One region of the Rhodoferax sp. LS1R11 genome, then DNA from elsewhere that is predicted to be linked to it. Evidence: predicted binding sites of a transcription regulator. Region 1 holds the regulator's gene; each other region holds the start of a gene.

Region 1 (5,332 bases):
AAAGCCGCTCGTGGCCGTCACCGCAGCGAAGCCTGTCGAATTACGCGTGCCAGTCGCAGTGGCCCGGTTCAAGCCAGCCCCGCTACCTCAATTGGTGGAGAAGAAACTGGTGGGTAAATCCCGCTTGCAGCTTGACGCATTTGAGTCTTTTCCCGGCAGCGATTCCGGCCTCAAGTCGAGTCCCGAGCTGTTGACATCCCCCACCGACAGCGTGGAGCGGAGAGCCGAAGCGACTGCCTGGTGGCTGGCATTGAACCGGTCTGCCCAGGACGTGCTGCGTGATTCAGCCAGAACTCAGGGGTTGGAGGAAAACCTGCTCACCTTGCGTGCCCTGGCTGCCAAAAATCAGGCGAGTCAGACGGATTTGATCAACCAGCTGCAACAAGTGGAGTCGCAGCGGTATTCCTCGTCATTGGTGTACGGTCTTCTTGGCTTGTTGTTGTTCACACTTGGCGGTGTGGTTTACCTGTGGCTCCGACAACGTCGTCAACTGGCGCAGTCGCAGGACTGGTGGCGCGAATCGCAAATGGCCGAAGAGTTTCAGGCACCAACGAATGCCAGCCTCGAAAGATTTGATATGACCTATGTGCCAGGGCTTCCGGGCGTGAAGGGGGCGGTGCGCGCGTCTGCCGAAGTCGACCTGGAGTTGAATTCGCTGCTGGCCTCAATTGATAGCCCCTTGCAACCGCCTACGATCCCGGCGGTCATGCCAGGCCAGCAGGTTGCGGCGTTGGATTTTCCTATATCGGAGCGGGGTCGTGACTTTGGGCACAGCATCGCTGGCTCCACGCTGACCTCCAATACCCAGGAACTGTTCGACACCCGCCAACAGGCCGATTTCTTTGTCGCACTGGCGCAGTATGACAAGGCTGTTGAGGTACTCGAGCGTTGTATTCATGGTGGTGGCGAGTCGTCACCGATGGTGTACATGGACCTGTTAAAACTGTTGCACATGATGAACAGAAAAGACGATTTCCAAAACCTGCGCCTGCATTTCAGCAGGCTGTTCAGTATCCATGCAGCTGAGTTTGCGGGGATGAACGCTGAACTCAACGCACTGGATGCCTGAGAGATTTTTGATCCGCCGTTTTAAAAGTTATGCTGGCAGCGCGTTCGTCCAAATAGTCCCGCGTTGGCTCAACGGCGTACTTGCAGGGCGCCTGGATTGACGATATTCGTCGGCGTGCCTTTGATGAAGTTGATGACGTTGTCAAAGGCGGCGCCAAAATACAGCTCGTAACTGTCTTGCTCTACATAGCCGATGTGGGGTGTGCAGATGCAGTTCTCCAGCCGCAGCAGGGCGTGTCCCTGCAAAATGGGCTCGGTTTCAAAAACATCCACCGCCGCCATGCCAGGCCGGCCCCGGTTGAGGGCGCCAATCAAGGCGTCGGGTTCGATCAGTTCAGCGCGAGAGGTGTTGACCAGCAGGGCCGTTGGTTTCATTCGGGCCAGATCGTCCAGACGGACAATGGCCTGGGTGTTGTCGGTCAGGCGCAGATGAAGCGAGAGCACATCGCATTGCTCAAAAAATTCATCCCGGGTGGTTGCTGCTTCAAAGCCATCCATCACCGCTTTTTCTCGGGATGCTTCTCGCCCCCAGACCAGCACTTTCATGCCGAACGCCTTGCCATAGCCGGCGACGAGTTGCCCTATCTTGCCGTAACCCCAGATCCCTAGTGTCTTGCCGTTGAGGACCATGCCGACACCAAAGTTTGGTGGCATGGAACCCGACTTCAAACCGGACTGTTGCCACACGCCATGCTTCAGGTTGCTGATGTAGTGTGGCAGCCGACGCATGGCGGCCATGATGAGTGCCCAAGTGAGTTCGGCAGGGGCTACGGGTGACCCAGAGCCTTCTGCCACCGCAATACCACGCTCGGTGCAGGCGGTGATGTCGACGTGCGGGCCTACGCGGCCGGTTTGCACAATCAGTTTGAGTTTGGGGAGTTTTTCCACCAACTGACGTGTCATGTGAGTCCGCTCGCGGTTCAACACAATCACATCGGCATCCTTGAGCCGAACAGATAACTGACCCAAACCCTTAACCGTGTTGGTGTAAACCTTGGCCTGGTAGGCTTCCAATCTCACCGCGCAGTCGAGCTTTCTAACGGCGTCCTGGTAATCATCAAGAATCACAATATTCATAGAGTGATATTGTGCCTCGGCAATCTGGGTGATTTGGGCGCGACCTCTAACTTACCTCTGGTTACCAAGCGCTATTTGTGTCTGGTTTCAGTGAAGTGCTGCTTCACGCGCTGCAAGGCGGTCGAGCTCGGCACAAACATCGGCCATTCGGCCAGAAATCAGCATGCGCCCTACATGGGCTGGTGCCTGGTCGGCTTCCAGAATGCGGACCACTCGGAGTGGGCGACGCAACGAGGGACTGCCCGTTTTGGCGGTCTCGGGTGGCGTGAACTCATTGAGACGAAGTGCAACATTGACAGGGGCGATTCTTTCACGGGTTGGAATCGGCATCAGCCAGCGCCACAGGCCATGCAAAGGGGCAAAAACTCCGGGAACAGCAGACAGGGCAGTGCTCATTTGGAACCTTTCTGTGGATGTTTACATCAGCATGGTGTTACGAATCAAACCAACGGCCAGACCTTCAATTTCAAATGGCTCACCGGGCTCTACCACGATGGTTTGGTAGTCCGGGTTTTCAGGGTGCAACTCAATCACATCCTTGTTGCGCCGAAAGCGTTTGACGGTGACTTCATCCCCCAGGCGGGCGACCACAATCTGCCCATTCTTGGCGTCTCGGGTGGACTGCACGGCGAGCAGGTCGCCGTCCATGATGCCGGCGTCGCGCATGGACATGCCCCGCACTTTCAGCAGGTAGTCCGGCCGATGCTGAAAGAGGCTGTTTTCCAGGTAGTAGGTCTGGTCGATATGCTCTTGCGCGAGAATAGGAGAGCCCGCGGCTACCCTCCCAATCAGTGGCAACATCAGTTGCGCCATGCCGGGCAGCGTGAGGGAGTACTGCTTGCTGCGCGATTCATTGATAGATCGCAGGGTGTCACTTTTGAGGCGAATGCCGCGTGAGGTGCCGCTGACCAGTTCAATGACGCCTTTGCGTGCGAGTGCCTGCAGGTGTTCTTCCGCGGCATTGGCCGACTTGAAGCCCAGCTCGGTGGCAATTTCAGCCCGGGTAGGCGGTGCGCCAGTGCGGGAGATGGCACTCTGGATGAGTTCCAGAATTTGCTGTTGGCGGGCGGTGAGTTTCGGGCTTTCAAGCATGGCGACTCCTTGGAGGTAGGTGGGTCAGACTGTGATAACAACTGTGGGTTCATACACACTGTCTTGATATCCAGTAGCTGTATTTTTAACCAGTTTTTGAAAGTATGCAAGTGAGTCCAACAAATAGTTCAGAGCGGCTGGTGGTTTTGGGCACAGGCGGCACGATTGCCGGCACCGCTGCCCAGGCCGCCGACAACGTGGGTTACACGGCGGCACAGGTGGGCGTGCAGGTCTTGCTCGATGGCGTTCCGGGGCTGTCGGGGGTGCTGGCCGGCCGCACCTTGCTGGCCGAGCAGGTGGCGCAAATTGACAGCAAGGACATGAGTTTTGCGGTGTGGCAGCAACTGGCGTTGCGGGTGAACCACCATTTGGCGCAGGCGGACGTGAGAGGGGTGGTGATCACTCACGGCACAGACACGCTGGAGGAGACGGCCTTTTTCCTGCACGCAGTCTTGGCGCCGTCATTGCTGGCGCGCAAGCCAGTGGTGTTGACCTGCGCCATGCGGCCAGCCTCCAGTTTGGCGCCTGACGGTCCCCAGAACATGATGGATGCGGTGGCGGTGGCGGTGACGCCTGGGGCACACGGGGTGCTGGTGGTGTGTGCCGGCACCATTCATGGCGCAGTGGATGTGCAAAAAGTCCACACCTACCGGGTGGATGCCTTCAACTCAGGCGACATGGGGCCGCTGGGGTTTGTGGAGGAGGGGTGTGCTCGACTTTCACGAAATTGGCCTGTAGCCCACGTCAATAGTGCGGAAGTAGCTATTGAAAAGATAGCGCCTGCAGGGTTGCCGCGTGTTGAGATTGTGATGAATTTCGCAGGGGCCAGCGGCGCCATTGTGGACGCCTTGTTGCGCCCAGGCGCCCAGTCGGATGGCTGGACACCCTTGCGGGGGCTGGTGGTGGCCGCCACCGGCAACGGCACCATCCATCAGGATCTTGAAGCGGCGCTGATCAGGGCTCAGGCGGTGGGGGTCAAGGTGGTGCGTGCCAGTCGTTGTGCAAACGGTCGTGTGTTGCCAGCGCCGGGACATGCCATCGTTGATTCCCAAGGGCTGTCTCCGGTCAAGGCCCGGGTCGCCCTGATGCTGGAACTGCTGGCGACCTGATGGACGCCAGCAATCGAGGTCAGTTTGCCAATGCCTCGAAGGCGCGGGCCTTGATTTCTTCCACGCTGCCGGTGCCACTGATGGCGCGGTATTGAGGAGCATGGGTTGGGTCTGTTTTGGCCCATCCGGAGTAGTAGTCCACCAGAGGACGCGTCTGGGCGCTGTAGACGTCCAGACGTTTCTTCACAGTTTCTTCCTTGTCGTCTTCGCGCTGGATTAACGCCTCACCCGTGACATCGTCCACACCAGCCACTTTGGGTGGGTTGAACTTGACGTGGTAAGTGCGACCTGACGGAGCGTGTGATCGGCGTCCGCTCATGCGCTCAACGATGGCGTCAAACGGCACATCGATTTCAAGTACGAAGTCGAGCTTGACGCCGGCCGCCTTCATGGCGTCAGCCTGGGGAATGGTGCGTGGGAAGCCATCAAACAGGAAACCCGCTGCGCAGTCAGGCTGTGCAATGCGTTCTTTCACCAGGTTGATGATCAGGTCGTCGCTGACCAAGGCGCCTGCGTCCATGACTTTTTTGGCCTCAATACCCAGGGGTGTGCCCGCTTTGACCGCAGCGCGCAGCATGTCGCCTGTGGAGATCTGTGGAATGCCGTATTTCTGGCAGATGAAAGTGGCTTGTGTGCCTTTGCCAGCGCCGGGCGCGCCCAGAAGAATGAGTCTCATGAATGTCCTTGGATTTATTGAAAATCAGGCAGCAGGGTCGTAGCTTTGTTCGGGCCAATCGACCTGCTTCGTTTCCTTCGAGAATAGCACGCGTCAGCTTGTGCCTGCCTTACATGACCGGCCGTTCAGGAACTGAATAAACGCCGTACCCGCTCCAGGTCTTCGGGCGTGTCAACGCCCGGTCCTGGCGCGTGGGCTGCGACATGAACTGCGATGCGGTGGCCATGCCACATGGCACGCAGTTGCTCCAGCGCTTCCGTGATTTCTAGGGGGGCCTGGGCCAGCTTGGGGAATTGCCGCAAAAAGCCAA
Region 2 (5,332 bases), on a different contig from region 1:
TCACCGCGATAGGGTCAGTGGTGCTGGCCTTGGTATGACAGACAAACGCCCTACGCAAACACCCCATGCAAATACCAGTCCGACCGCGCGCCCGCCAGGCGTTGCGCTCCACCCTGCCCGCCTAGCCGTTCGCGATAAATCCACAGCAGCCCCATCTGCTCGCTGCGCGCCAGAAAGTAGTCGCGCAGGGCGCACTCGCCATCGTCCTGGGCCACACCCCACCACCCGGCCTCCAGCCGCTGCGGGCCGGCCAGCAGGGTGAGGGGTCCCTCACACTGCGGCACGTGCTGGCGCACCGGCAGCTTCAGGGCTTGCGGCAGCAGCCAGGTGGGGTACAGGACATCGGTCTTTTCTTGTTTTTTTATGCCTTTTAGGCCTCTAGCCAAGGCAGGACGTGCGGGAGTAGCTATTGAATTAATAGCACGTTCAAATGAAGTGGAAGATGCCGTTCTTGATGCGGGCTGCCACACCTGCATGCGCTCGGGGCGGTGGTCGGCGCAGGGCACGGCGTGCAGCACGTGGTCGGCGCCCAGCCGGGCACTCAGTCGCTCCAGCAAATGGTGCAGGCTGTCGCCCTGGCGCACGTCGTCAGGCAGCAGGCTGGCCGTGGCGCCGGACAGGGCGGCGGTTTCCAGCGAGCGCAGGTGCAGGTACAAGGCCGGTGCGTGCAGCGTGACACGCGCCAGATGCTCGGCCAGCAGGCGCTGCAAATGGCTCATGTCCAACGTGGGCTCGGCGGTGCGCAGCACCAGGTGGCCCTGGGCGGCGTCTTGGCGGCGCACATCCATCTTCCAGCCCAGCTCCAGCGCCAGAATGCCGCGCTGGCGGGCCTGCAGCCACACGTGCAGTTGCGCCAGCAGGCGGCGCGCCCCAAACATCAGGGCCGGGGCGTTGTCGACACGCGCGGCCAGTTCGAGCTTGGCAAAAAAGACGTCGGGCAGTTCCAGCCAGGGGTACAACTCGGGCTTGTCGCCGTAGGCGCGGTCCAACGCATCCAGCAGGGGCGCACCAAAACGCCGTGCCACGCCGCCACGCGGCAGCGCGCGCAACTGGCCCCAGCAAGTGCAGCCCATGCGCGCCAGCGTGGGCAGGTGCGCGCGGGCGGCGGCCAACGTGGACAGCGGCAATTCATTCGGCTTGCGCGGCACAGACTTGGTCAGTTGCAGGCGGGCAAGCGCTATCAAAGATGTAGCTGCCTGCGCACAGTGGACGGAGGCTACCGGCTTGTTTGATGTAAATATATGGCGCAGCATCGCTTGGCGCCCGCCCAGCAGGCGCTCGCTGGCCGACACTTCCATGAGCAAGGCGTCTTCGAGCCGCGCCACCTTGGGGGTGAACTGCAAGGCCCACCAGCCCAGCGCCCCCAGGGGGTCGGCGAGCTGGGGGGCGGTCAAGGCGGCGTCGGCCTCTTCAGGCTGCGGCTGCAAGGCAATCCAGTGCATCACGCCCTCCTGGTTGAACGCCTTGCGCAGACGCGCCCTGCTCCGCACTCAAGGCCAGCAAGGTGGCCAGCCGTGCCGGGCGGGCTGGCAACTGCAGGACGTGCGCCAGCGGCGGGCCGCGCCGCTTGAGCACCTGCACCTGCAAGGCATCGAGCGTGCTGTCAGCCCCTGCCGAACCCGAGATCAGGAGGCGCAGCACGGCGGGCGACGACTCCCCTTGCGCCTGCGCGGGCCGCATCACGAACAACAATTTGTTGTGCGCCGCCGCGGCAATTTGGAGGCGGCGCAGTTGGTCGAGCCGCGCCTGCGGCAGCCAGGCCAGCACGGCGGCCACATCGGCACAGCGCAGGGCCTGCTCGGCCGCCCACAGGCGCTCGTTGGCCAAAGACGCCTTGACCCACAGCAGGCGTTGGGCATCAAAACCCTGCCCGCCCAAGCCCGGGCCAAACGGCACATGGGGCGCGCCCACCAGCAGCACCGGCCCGCGTTGTACCTGGCGCAAGGCGGGCAAGAGCAGGCGCCACTCCTGCAGGCCACTGTGCAGTTGCAAAATTTCACTGATGCCGCCCACCGGCCAGCCACCACCCGGCAACTGCGCGTCCAGCGCGGGGTGGCCCGTGGCCACCGTCGTCCCCATGGCGCTGCCCAGCTCATCGGCGCGCCAGACGGCGTCACCAAAGTCGGCAGCGGGATGGAGCAAGGGGCGGGCAGCCATGAGAAATCACTGATTTTTACTGTACAAATACACAGTATAGCGATTCAGGCGGGTTGGCGTCTTGTCTATTTGCGCAGCGGACATTCCCGCGCTTGTACGCCGAGTGATTCATACCATCGTGGTATGAGTGATACCAACCGAAGGTATTGGACCGCACAAGCAGCGATTCCTAAACTACCGTGGCGCATTGAAAAAACTACCTATTCAAACCAAGAGAGCAAGCTATGCAGGAGATACTTCATTTCATCAACGGTCAGTTTGTCCCATCCACCAGCGGTAAAACGTTCGAAAAACGCTCTCCACTGGACAACAGCTTGCTGGGCACGGTTGCCGAGGGCGGACTGTCTGAGGTCGATGCCGCCGTCATCGCTGCGCGGGGTGCACTCCAGGGTGAATGGGGCCGCATGAGCGTTGAGAAGCGTGTGGCCATGCTGCATGCCGTGGCCGACGGCATCACCCAGCGCTTTGATGAGTTTGTGGCGGCCGAGGAAGCCGATACCGGCCAACCCCACCATGTCATTGCCCACGCTTTTGTGCCACGCGGTGCGGCCAATTTCAAGGTATTTGCCGACATTGTCAAGAACGTGCCCACCGAGTCCTTCCAGATGGATACGCCGGACGGACGGGGCGCATTGAACTACGCCGTGCGCAAACCCAAAGGCGTGATCGGTGTCATCAGTCCCTGGAATGCACCTTTTCTGCTCATGACCTGGAAAGTGGGCCCGGCGCTGGCCTGCGGCAACACCGTCATCGTGAAGCCCTCGGAAGAGACCCCCCGAACCGCGACCTTGCTCGGTGAAGTCATGAATTCAGTTGGCATCCCGCCCGGTGTGTACAACGTCGTGCACGGATTCGGACCGAATGCAGCCGGTGAATTCATCACCCAACATGAAGGCGTCGACGCCATCACCTTCACAGGTGAGACGCGCACCGGCACGGCCATCATGAAAGCGGCGGCCAATGGCATCCGTGATGTGTCTTTTGAATTAGGCGGAAAAAATGCCGGAATCGTCTTCTCGGACTGCAACTTTGATGATGCAGTCGAAGGAATCTTCCGCTCCTCCTTCATGAACACCGGCCAGGTTTGTCTGGGCACCGAACGCGTCTATGTGGAGCGCTCCATTTTTGAGCCGTTTGTCGCGGCCCTCAAAAAGAAATGCGAAACGGTCCAATACGGACGTCCCAACGACCCAGGTGCCAACTACGGCCCACTCATCAGCCAAGAGCACAGGCAAAAGGTGCTGTCTTACTACGCCAAGGCCATCGCCGAAGGGGCCACCCTGGTAACTGGCGGTGGTGTACCCGATATGCCTACCGCGCTGCAAAGCGGCTTCTGGGTGCAACCCACCATTTGGACCGACCTGCCAGAGAGCGCATCGGTGGTGCAGGAAGAGATTTTCGGCCCCTGCTGCCACATCCGCCCCTTCGATACCGAAACGGAAGTCGTCAGCCTGGCAAACGCCAACCGATACGGCTTGTCCACCACCATCTGGACCAATGACCTCGGACGCGCCCACCGCGTGGCCCATGCCGTCGACGTGGGCATTACCTGGGTGAACAGCTGGTTCCTGCGCGACCTGCGCACCCCCTTTGGCGGCTCCAAGCAGTCCGGCATTGGAAGGGAAGGTGGCGTCCACTCCCTGGAGTTCTATACCGATACGCGCAACATTTGTATCAAGTTTTAAGAGGCAACATGGATCAACAAAAAATCGAAGCCTATGGAGATCTGCTCTATGAGGCCTGGCTGGCGCGGCGTGTGGTGCGCCCTTTGCTGGAAAGCGTACCTGGCATCACCATTGAAAACGCCTACGCCATTCAGTCCCGCATGGTCAACCGCCGAATCGACGCGGGCGAGTCCATCATCGGCAAGAAAATTGGCGTGACCAGCAAGCCCATCCAGGACTTCCTGGGTGTGTACGAACCTGACTTTGGACAACTGACCTCCGGCATGCTGTGCACCGAGGCCCAAGGCGTTGATCTGGGCCGCCTGATACAACCCAAGGCAGAAGCTGAACTGGCGTTTGTGTTGAAACACGATCTGGTCGGTCCTGGCATCACGGCCAGCGACGTGATCCGTGCGACGGACTATGTCACGCCCTGTTTTGAAATTGTAGATTCACGCATACAGGATTGGCAGATCAAGATTCAGGACACGGTGGCCGACAACGCCTCTTGCGGTGTCTTCATCCTGGGCGATGCCAAAGGCGATCCACGCAAACTGGACATCACCATGGCTGGTATGGTTTTGCAAAAAAACGGTGAACTCCACTCCACCAGCGTGGGCGTGGCGGTTCAAGGCTCTCCGGTGAACGCCGTGGTTTGGCTGGCCAACACACTCGGCCGCCTGGGTCTTCCTTTCCGCGCAGGCGAGATCATTCTCTCTGGGTCCCAATCTTCACTGGTTCCTGTCACCGACGGTGACGAACTGGTTTGCCATGTGGGCGGACTCGGCATGTGCCGCGCCCATTTCCATGGAAAGAGCGCTGTATGAACCCCACCTTGACCCGCGACAACATCTTGCTGCTGACCGACCGGATCGAAACGGCCCAACTGAATGCCTGCGCCATCCCCAAGCTCACCGACGATTTTCCCGGCATGAACCTGGCCGATGGCTATGCGGTGCAAATTGAACTGCGCAACCGATGGGTTGCACAGGGGCGGCGCCAAGTGGGCTGGAAGGCCGGCCTGACCTCCAAGGCAAAGATGATTCAAATGGGCGTGCATGTGCCCTCCATCGGCTTCTTATTGGCGGACATGGCCAGGCCCGAAAACTCGGTGGTGCAAACCAGTGACCTGGTGCATCCGCGCGTGGAGTGCGAAGTGGCGTTTGTAACCAAGGAACGTCTGGCCGGAGCCAAGGTCACACGCGACGAGGTGCTGGCTGCCACCGACTTCGTACTGCCCGCCATTGAAGTGATTGACTCGCGTTTCTCGGGCTTCAAGTTTGACCTGCCCAGCGTGGTGGCCGACAACGGATCTTCGGCACGCTATGTGGCCGGAGGTCGAGCGCGCTACGCCCACGAAATCGATCTGAGCACACTGGGTGTTGTCATGGAGAAAAATGGCGAAGTTGTCACCATGGGGGCCTCCGCTGCGGTGATGGGGAACCCGGCCGATGCCATTGCGCTGCTGGTCAAGGTACTGCACGAGCTCGGCGAAGACCTGCCCGCCGGCA
Region 3 (5,332 bases), on a different contig from region 1:
CTTCGTCAATTTCATCCAGCAGCAAGCTGGTGATCTTGGCCAACCGCGCCTCGGTATAACGCATGGCGGCGGCGCCATCGCCGTCGCGCGAGCCAAAGTTGCCCTGACCGTCGATCAGCGGATAACGCAAGGAAAAGTCCTGCGCCATGCGCACCGCGGCGTCGTACACCGAGGAGTCACCGTGCGGATGAAACCGGCCCAGCACATCACCCACCACGCGGGCGCATTTGACCGGCTTGGCCCCGGTGTTGCCGTTGGCCCCGCCGAACCCCAGGCCCATGCGGGACATGGAATACAAAATGCGTCGCTGCACCGGCTTCTGACCGTCGCAGACGTCAGGCAAGGCACGGCCTTTGACCACGCTGAGGGCGTACTCCAGGTAGGCACGTTGCGCATAGGACGCGAGGCTGGGAGAGTCGCCGCCGTCTTCAGGTGGCGTGCTGGGGGAAAAGTCGAGTATCGGTTGGTCGCTCATGGAAACGGGTCTGTCTCAATCTGGAAGTTTGGCTGAGGGCAATGGAATATCCATGGATGCCCCCGTTGAAATCACGTTGTCGCGCTCACGGGCGCCGTCTGGCAACTCTTGGGCAGCCATCGCGGGCGCATCAGTTAGGTCAGTTGATAGCAGGCGAGACTTGAGTTGTGCATACGTCTGCAGAACACTTTTGACGTATTGCTGCGTCGTTTTGATGTTCGGAATTTTGTTGCCGGCCCGCCTGACGGTGCCTTCGCCGGCGTTGTAGGCCGCGACAGCCAGTTCAAGCTGACCGGGAAACAGATTCATCAGGTAGCGCAGGTAGCGGCTACCCGTGTTGACATTGGTCCCCGGATCAGACAGCTTTTTGCGGATGGAGGTGGTCTTGTCCCCTCGCACGCCAAAATTGGCGGCCGTGGCGGGCATGATTTGCATCAAACCAACGGCCCCACCGGGCGAAACGGCTGAAGCATCAAAACGGGACTCTTTCGCAATGACGGCGTGCAGCAACTCATATTCAATATTGAACTCATGGGCAGCCGCCTGCAGGTGATGCTTGGCGGTCTGGTAACCGGGATATGCGGAGAACTCGGGCTCCAGCACATCCGCGAAGGCGTTTTGCTGCAAAAATAATAGCAACAAGCCCAGCATCGGCGAGGACTTTAGGCACATTTTACAAAATACCGCAAGCCATACTGACATCATGGCCACCATCAAATGTCAATCTCCACCGTGTCGCCATGCAACTCCATGAGCTCACGTCGGGCCGCGGCCTCCCCTTTGCCCATCAATTTGGTGATCAGTGCTTCGGTATGAGAAAAATCGACATTGCCGAGCTGGACAGGCAACAAGCGGCGGGTATCGGGATTCAGGGTGGTTTCCCACAACTGCACCGCATTCATCTCGCCCAGTCCCTTGAACCGGCTGATGCTCCAGGCCGCCTCGCGCACACCTTCTTTACGCAGCTTGTCCAAAATGGCGGTCAATTCGCCTTCGTCCAGCGCGTAGGCTTTGGACGCGGGCTTCTTGCCCCGTGCCGGGGCATCGACCCGGAACAGGGGCGGACGCGCCACATAGACATGACCCGCTTCAATCAGCTTGGGAAAGTGCCTGAAGAAAAGTGTGAGCAGCAGCACCTGAATATGTGAGCCGTCCACGTCCGCGTCTGACAGGATGCACACCTTGCCGTAACGCAATCCACTCATATCAGGCGAGTCATTGGGACCATGCGGATCAACGCCAATGGCTACCGAAATGTCGTGAATTTCAGTGTTGGCAAACAGGCGGTCGCGCTCGACCTCCCACGTATTGAGGACCTTGCCACGCAGGGGTAAAACGGCCTGGCTTTCCTTGTCTCGCCCCATCTTGGCGCTGCCGCCTGCCGAGTCGCCTTCGACCAGAAACACTTCGTTGTGCGCCAGATCACGGCTTTCGCAATCGGTCAGCTTGCCCGGCAACACGGCAACGCCGGAGCCCTTGCGTTTTTCAACTTTCTGACCGGCTTTTTGACGGGTTTGGGCCGCTTTGATGGCCAGTTCAGCCAATTTTTTCCCGTATTCCACATGCTGGTTCAACCAGAGTTCCAGGTTCGGCCGCACAAAGCCGGACACCAGCCGTACCGCGTCACGCGAGTTGAGCCGCTCCTTGATCTGCCCCTGGAACTGGGGGTCCAGCACCTTGGCAGACAACACATAATTCGCCCGGGCAAAGACATCTTCAGGCAGGAGCTTGACGCCTTTGGGCAACAGGGAATGCAGCTCAATGAAGCTCTTGACGGCGGTAAACAGACCATCACGCAAGCCGCTTTCGTGGGTGCCGCCTGCGCTGGTGGGAATCAGGTTGACATAGCTTTCACGCACCGGTTGGCCGTCTTCGGTGAAGGCCACGCACCAGGAGGCGCCCTCGCCTTCGGCAAAGCTGTCGCTTTGGGCATCGGCAAAACCTTCCCCCTCAAACATGGGAATGACCAACTCACCATTCAGCGTTTGCGCCAGGTAGTCACGCAGGCCCCCCTTGTAAATCCAGACCTGGGTTTCTTTTGTTTTTTCGTTCACCAGGGTCACGGTGACACCCGGCATCAACACCGCCTTGCTTCGCAGCAGATGAGTCAATTGCCCCATGGGCAAAGCCAGGGTTTCAAAGTATTTGCCATCGGGCCAAACGCGTACCGTCGTTCCTGACTTGCGGTCGCCATCCCCCGCCTTTCGCACTTGCAGTGGCTCGATGACGTCACCACCGGCAAAGGTCAGGCTGGCCACCATGCCTTCACGGTAGGTGGTAGCCTCCAGCCGGGTGGCCAAGGCATTGGTCACGCTGACGCCCACACCATGCAGGCCGCCTGAAAAGCTGTAAGCGCCCCCCTTGCCCTTGTCGAACTTGCCACCGGCATGAAGCTGGGTGAACACCAGTTCAATCACGGGGGCCTTCTCTTCCGGATGAAGGCCAAATGGAATGCCCCGGCCATCGTCTTCAATGCTGATCGAACCATCGATGTGAAGCAATACCTTGATTTTTTTGCCATGCCCCGCCAAGGCCTCATCCGCGGCGTTGTCCAGCACTTCCTGGATCACATGAAGCGGGTTGTCGGTGCGGGTGTACATGCCCGGGCGCTGCTTGACGGGCTCCAGGCCCTTGAGCACACGGATGGAACCTTCTGAATATTCGGGTGTTGGTTTGACTGCCATAGCGGCGAATTGTAGTCTGGACTCCGAAAACAACTGTATGAAAGCACAGCCAAAAAAGTGGCAAGTCATGCGCTCACCATGAGATAGCCGCGGATTCGCTACATTTATCGGATGCCGAATTCCAATAAAACCCTTTCCATGACACGAGTCCTTGTGTGTGGTGCCGCCATCGTGACGCTCTCCATGGGTATCCGCCACAGCTTTGGCCTGTGGCTCCAGCCGATCACCCAGAGCCAGGGCTGGACGCGAGAAACGTTTGCCTTTGCCATCGCCATTCAAAACCTCGCGTGGGGCATTTCCGGCATCTTTGCCGGCATGGCCGCGGACCGTTTTGGTGCTTTCAAGGTAATCGTTTTGGGAGCCCTGCTGTATGCCCTGGGCTTGGCGGGCATGGCACACGCCAACACACCGAGCTTGTTCACCCTGTCTGCTGGCGTGCTGATTGGCCTCGCGCAAGCGGGCACTACCTACGCTGTCGTATACGGGGTGATTGGCCGCAACATCGCCGCCGACAAACGCTCCTGGGCCATGGGCATCGCCGCGGCCGCAGGCTCGTTTGGCCAGTTTCTGATGGTGCCAACCGAAGGTTTTCTGATCAGCAGTTTCGGATGGCAGCAAGCCCTGGTCATCCTGGGCTTCGCCTCGTTGCTGATCGTGCCACTGGCCTGGGGACTGCGGGAGCCCGGGTTTTCTGGCGGCGCGCCACTGCGCCGAGATCAAACCATTCTTCAAGCCTTGACGGAGGCCTTCAAGTACCCCAGTTTTCAATTGTTGATGGCCGGCTATTTTGTTTGTGGCTTTCAGGTCGTTTTCATTGGCGTGCACATGCCCAGCTATTTGAAAGACAAGGGCCTATCGCCCCAAGTGGCGAGCTACGCACTCGCGCTGATCGGCTTGTTCAACGTATTTGGCACCTATGCCGCGGGTGTGCTGGGGCAAAGGCTGCCGAAGAAAAATATTCTGGCTTTTATCTACCTGGCCAGGGCAGCGGTGATCTCATTGTTTCTGATCGTGCCCCTGTCGCCCCTCAGCGTGTACGCATTCTCCGCAGCCATGGGCTTGTTGTGGCTGTCTACAGTGCCCGTCACGAATGCCGCGGTGGCACAAATTTTTGGGGTGGCACACCTCTCGATGCTCAGCGGCTTTGTGTTTTTCAGCCATCAAATCGGCTCATTCCTTGGCGTGTGGCTGGGCGGCTACCTGTATGACCGCACGGGCAGTTATGACATCGTGTGGTACATCGCCATTGCGCTGGGCGTGCTCGCAGCGCTGGTCAACCTGCCGATCAAGGAAAAATCCATCATCCGCAACGCGGTCACAGCGGGAGCCTGACCCCATGAACAAGGTTCACCAGCGTTTTTTGTATGCGGGCGCTGGTTGCGTCCTGCTGGCCGTTTTTTATCTCTATACCCGCCCTGATTTCCTGGTCACACTGGCCAACCAGGTCTGGGCCTGCTTCTGAAAAGCGATGAATAGCGTGAATACGTCAATTTCCACAGAGTTGCATGGGTTGGGCACGGCTTCCGCATGGGTCCAGCGCTGGTCTCATCTCGTGGTATCCCAGGGTTCAGTCCTGGACCTGGCCTGTGGCGGAGGACGCCACATGAAATGGTTCGCCGAAAGAGGGCATGCCGTCACCGGTGTAGACCGCTCGCCCGATGCCGTACAGGCGGCTGCTGCGTATGGCGAAGCCGTGCTGGCAGACATTGAAAATGCCCCCTGGCCATTAACGACAGGCATGCAGACGCGCACATTTGATGCGATCGTTGTCACCAACTACCTGTGGCGGCCGCTGTTCCCCAAGATTCTGGAGAGTCTGGCACCGGACGGCGTTCTGATCTATGAGACCTTTGCCATCGGTAATGAAGCCTTAGGCAAACCCTCCAGGCCCGATTTCCTGTTGCAACCTGCAGAGCTTCTATCCGCTTTTGGCACCCTTCGCGTCGTCGCTTTCGAAGAGGGATTCCTTGACAGCCCACCGCGTTTTGTCCAGAGAATTGCAGCCGTGAAGCCGGTTTTACCCGTTGTAACGGACCCGACATCGCGCCGATACCTGCTCTAGGTAGAATGCTCTTTTACAGTTAACCACTCCTTGGACATGACATCCTCAATCAGCCAAATCACCGGTAGCATCGTGGCGCTGGTCACTCCCATGTTTGAAGATGGCAGCGTG

The links. The regulator LexA, encoded in region 1, represses DNA repair genes until DNA is damaged. The targets are predictions, from matches to a motif close to ACTGTATNNNNATACAGT.
Region 2: the regulator LexA is predicted to act here: its motif matches at 2,176-2,193, upstream of imuA (translesion DNA synthesis-associated protein ImuA).
Region 3: the regulator LexA is predicted to act here: its motif matches at 3,192-3,209, upstream of AC097N_RS01770 (DNA topoisomerase IV subunit B).

What each region holds. Positions count from the first base shown of each region.
Region 1 covers NZ_JBWMAW010000004.1:70,434-75,765, reverse strand. Annotated here, with positions in the region: gene AC097N_RS06985 (hypothetical protein) at 1-1,069, shown strand, start outside; gene AC097N_RS06980 (D-2-hydroxyacid dehydrogenase family protein) at 1,138-2,145, opposite strand; gene AC097N_RS06975 (hypothetical protein) at 2,233-2,541, opposite strand; gene lexA (transcriptional repressor LexA) at 2,563-3,237, opposite strand; gene AC097N_RS06965 (asparaginase) at 3,348-4,346, shown strand; gene adk (adenylate kinase) at 4,366-5,022, opposite strand; gene kdsB (3-deoxy-manno-octulosonate cytidylyltransferase) at 5,148-5,332, opposite strand, start outside.
Region 2 covers NZ_JBWMAW010000009.1:149,498-154,829, forward strand. Annotated here, with positions in the region: gene AC097N_RS12640 (hypothetical protein) at 1-38, shown strand, start outside; gene AC097N_RS12645 (Y-family DNA polymerase) at 51-1,442, opposite strand; gene imuA (translesion DNA synthesis-associated protein ImuA) at 1,411-2,157, opposite strand; gene AC097N_RS12655 (2-hydroxymuconic semialdehyde dehydrogenase) at 2,382-3,842, shown strand; gene dmpE (2-oxopent-4-enoate hydratase) at 3,851-4,648, shown strand; gene dmpH (2-oxo-3-hexenedioate decarboxylase) at 4,645-5,332, shown strand, end outside.
Region 3 covers NZ_JBWMAW010000001.1:363,462-368,793, reverse strand. Annotated here, with positions in the region: gene parC (DNA topoisomerase IV subunit A) at 1-475, opposite strand, end outside; gene AC097N_RS01775 (lytic transglycosylase domain-containing protein) at 491-1,147, opposite strand; gene AC097N_RS01770 (DNA topoisomerase IV subunit B) at 1,189-3,159, opposite strand; gene AC097N_RS01765 (MFS transporter) at 3,298-4,491, shown strand; gene AC097N_RS01760 (hypothetical protein) at 4,496-4,621, shown strand; gene AC097N_RS01755 (class I SAM-dependent methyltransferase) at 4,628-5,221, shown strand; gene dapA (4-hydroxy-tetrahydrodipicolinate synthase) at 5,258-5,332, shown strand, end outside.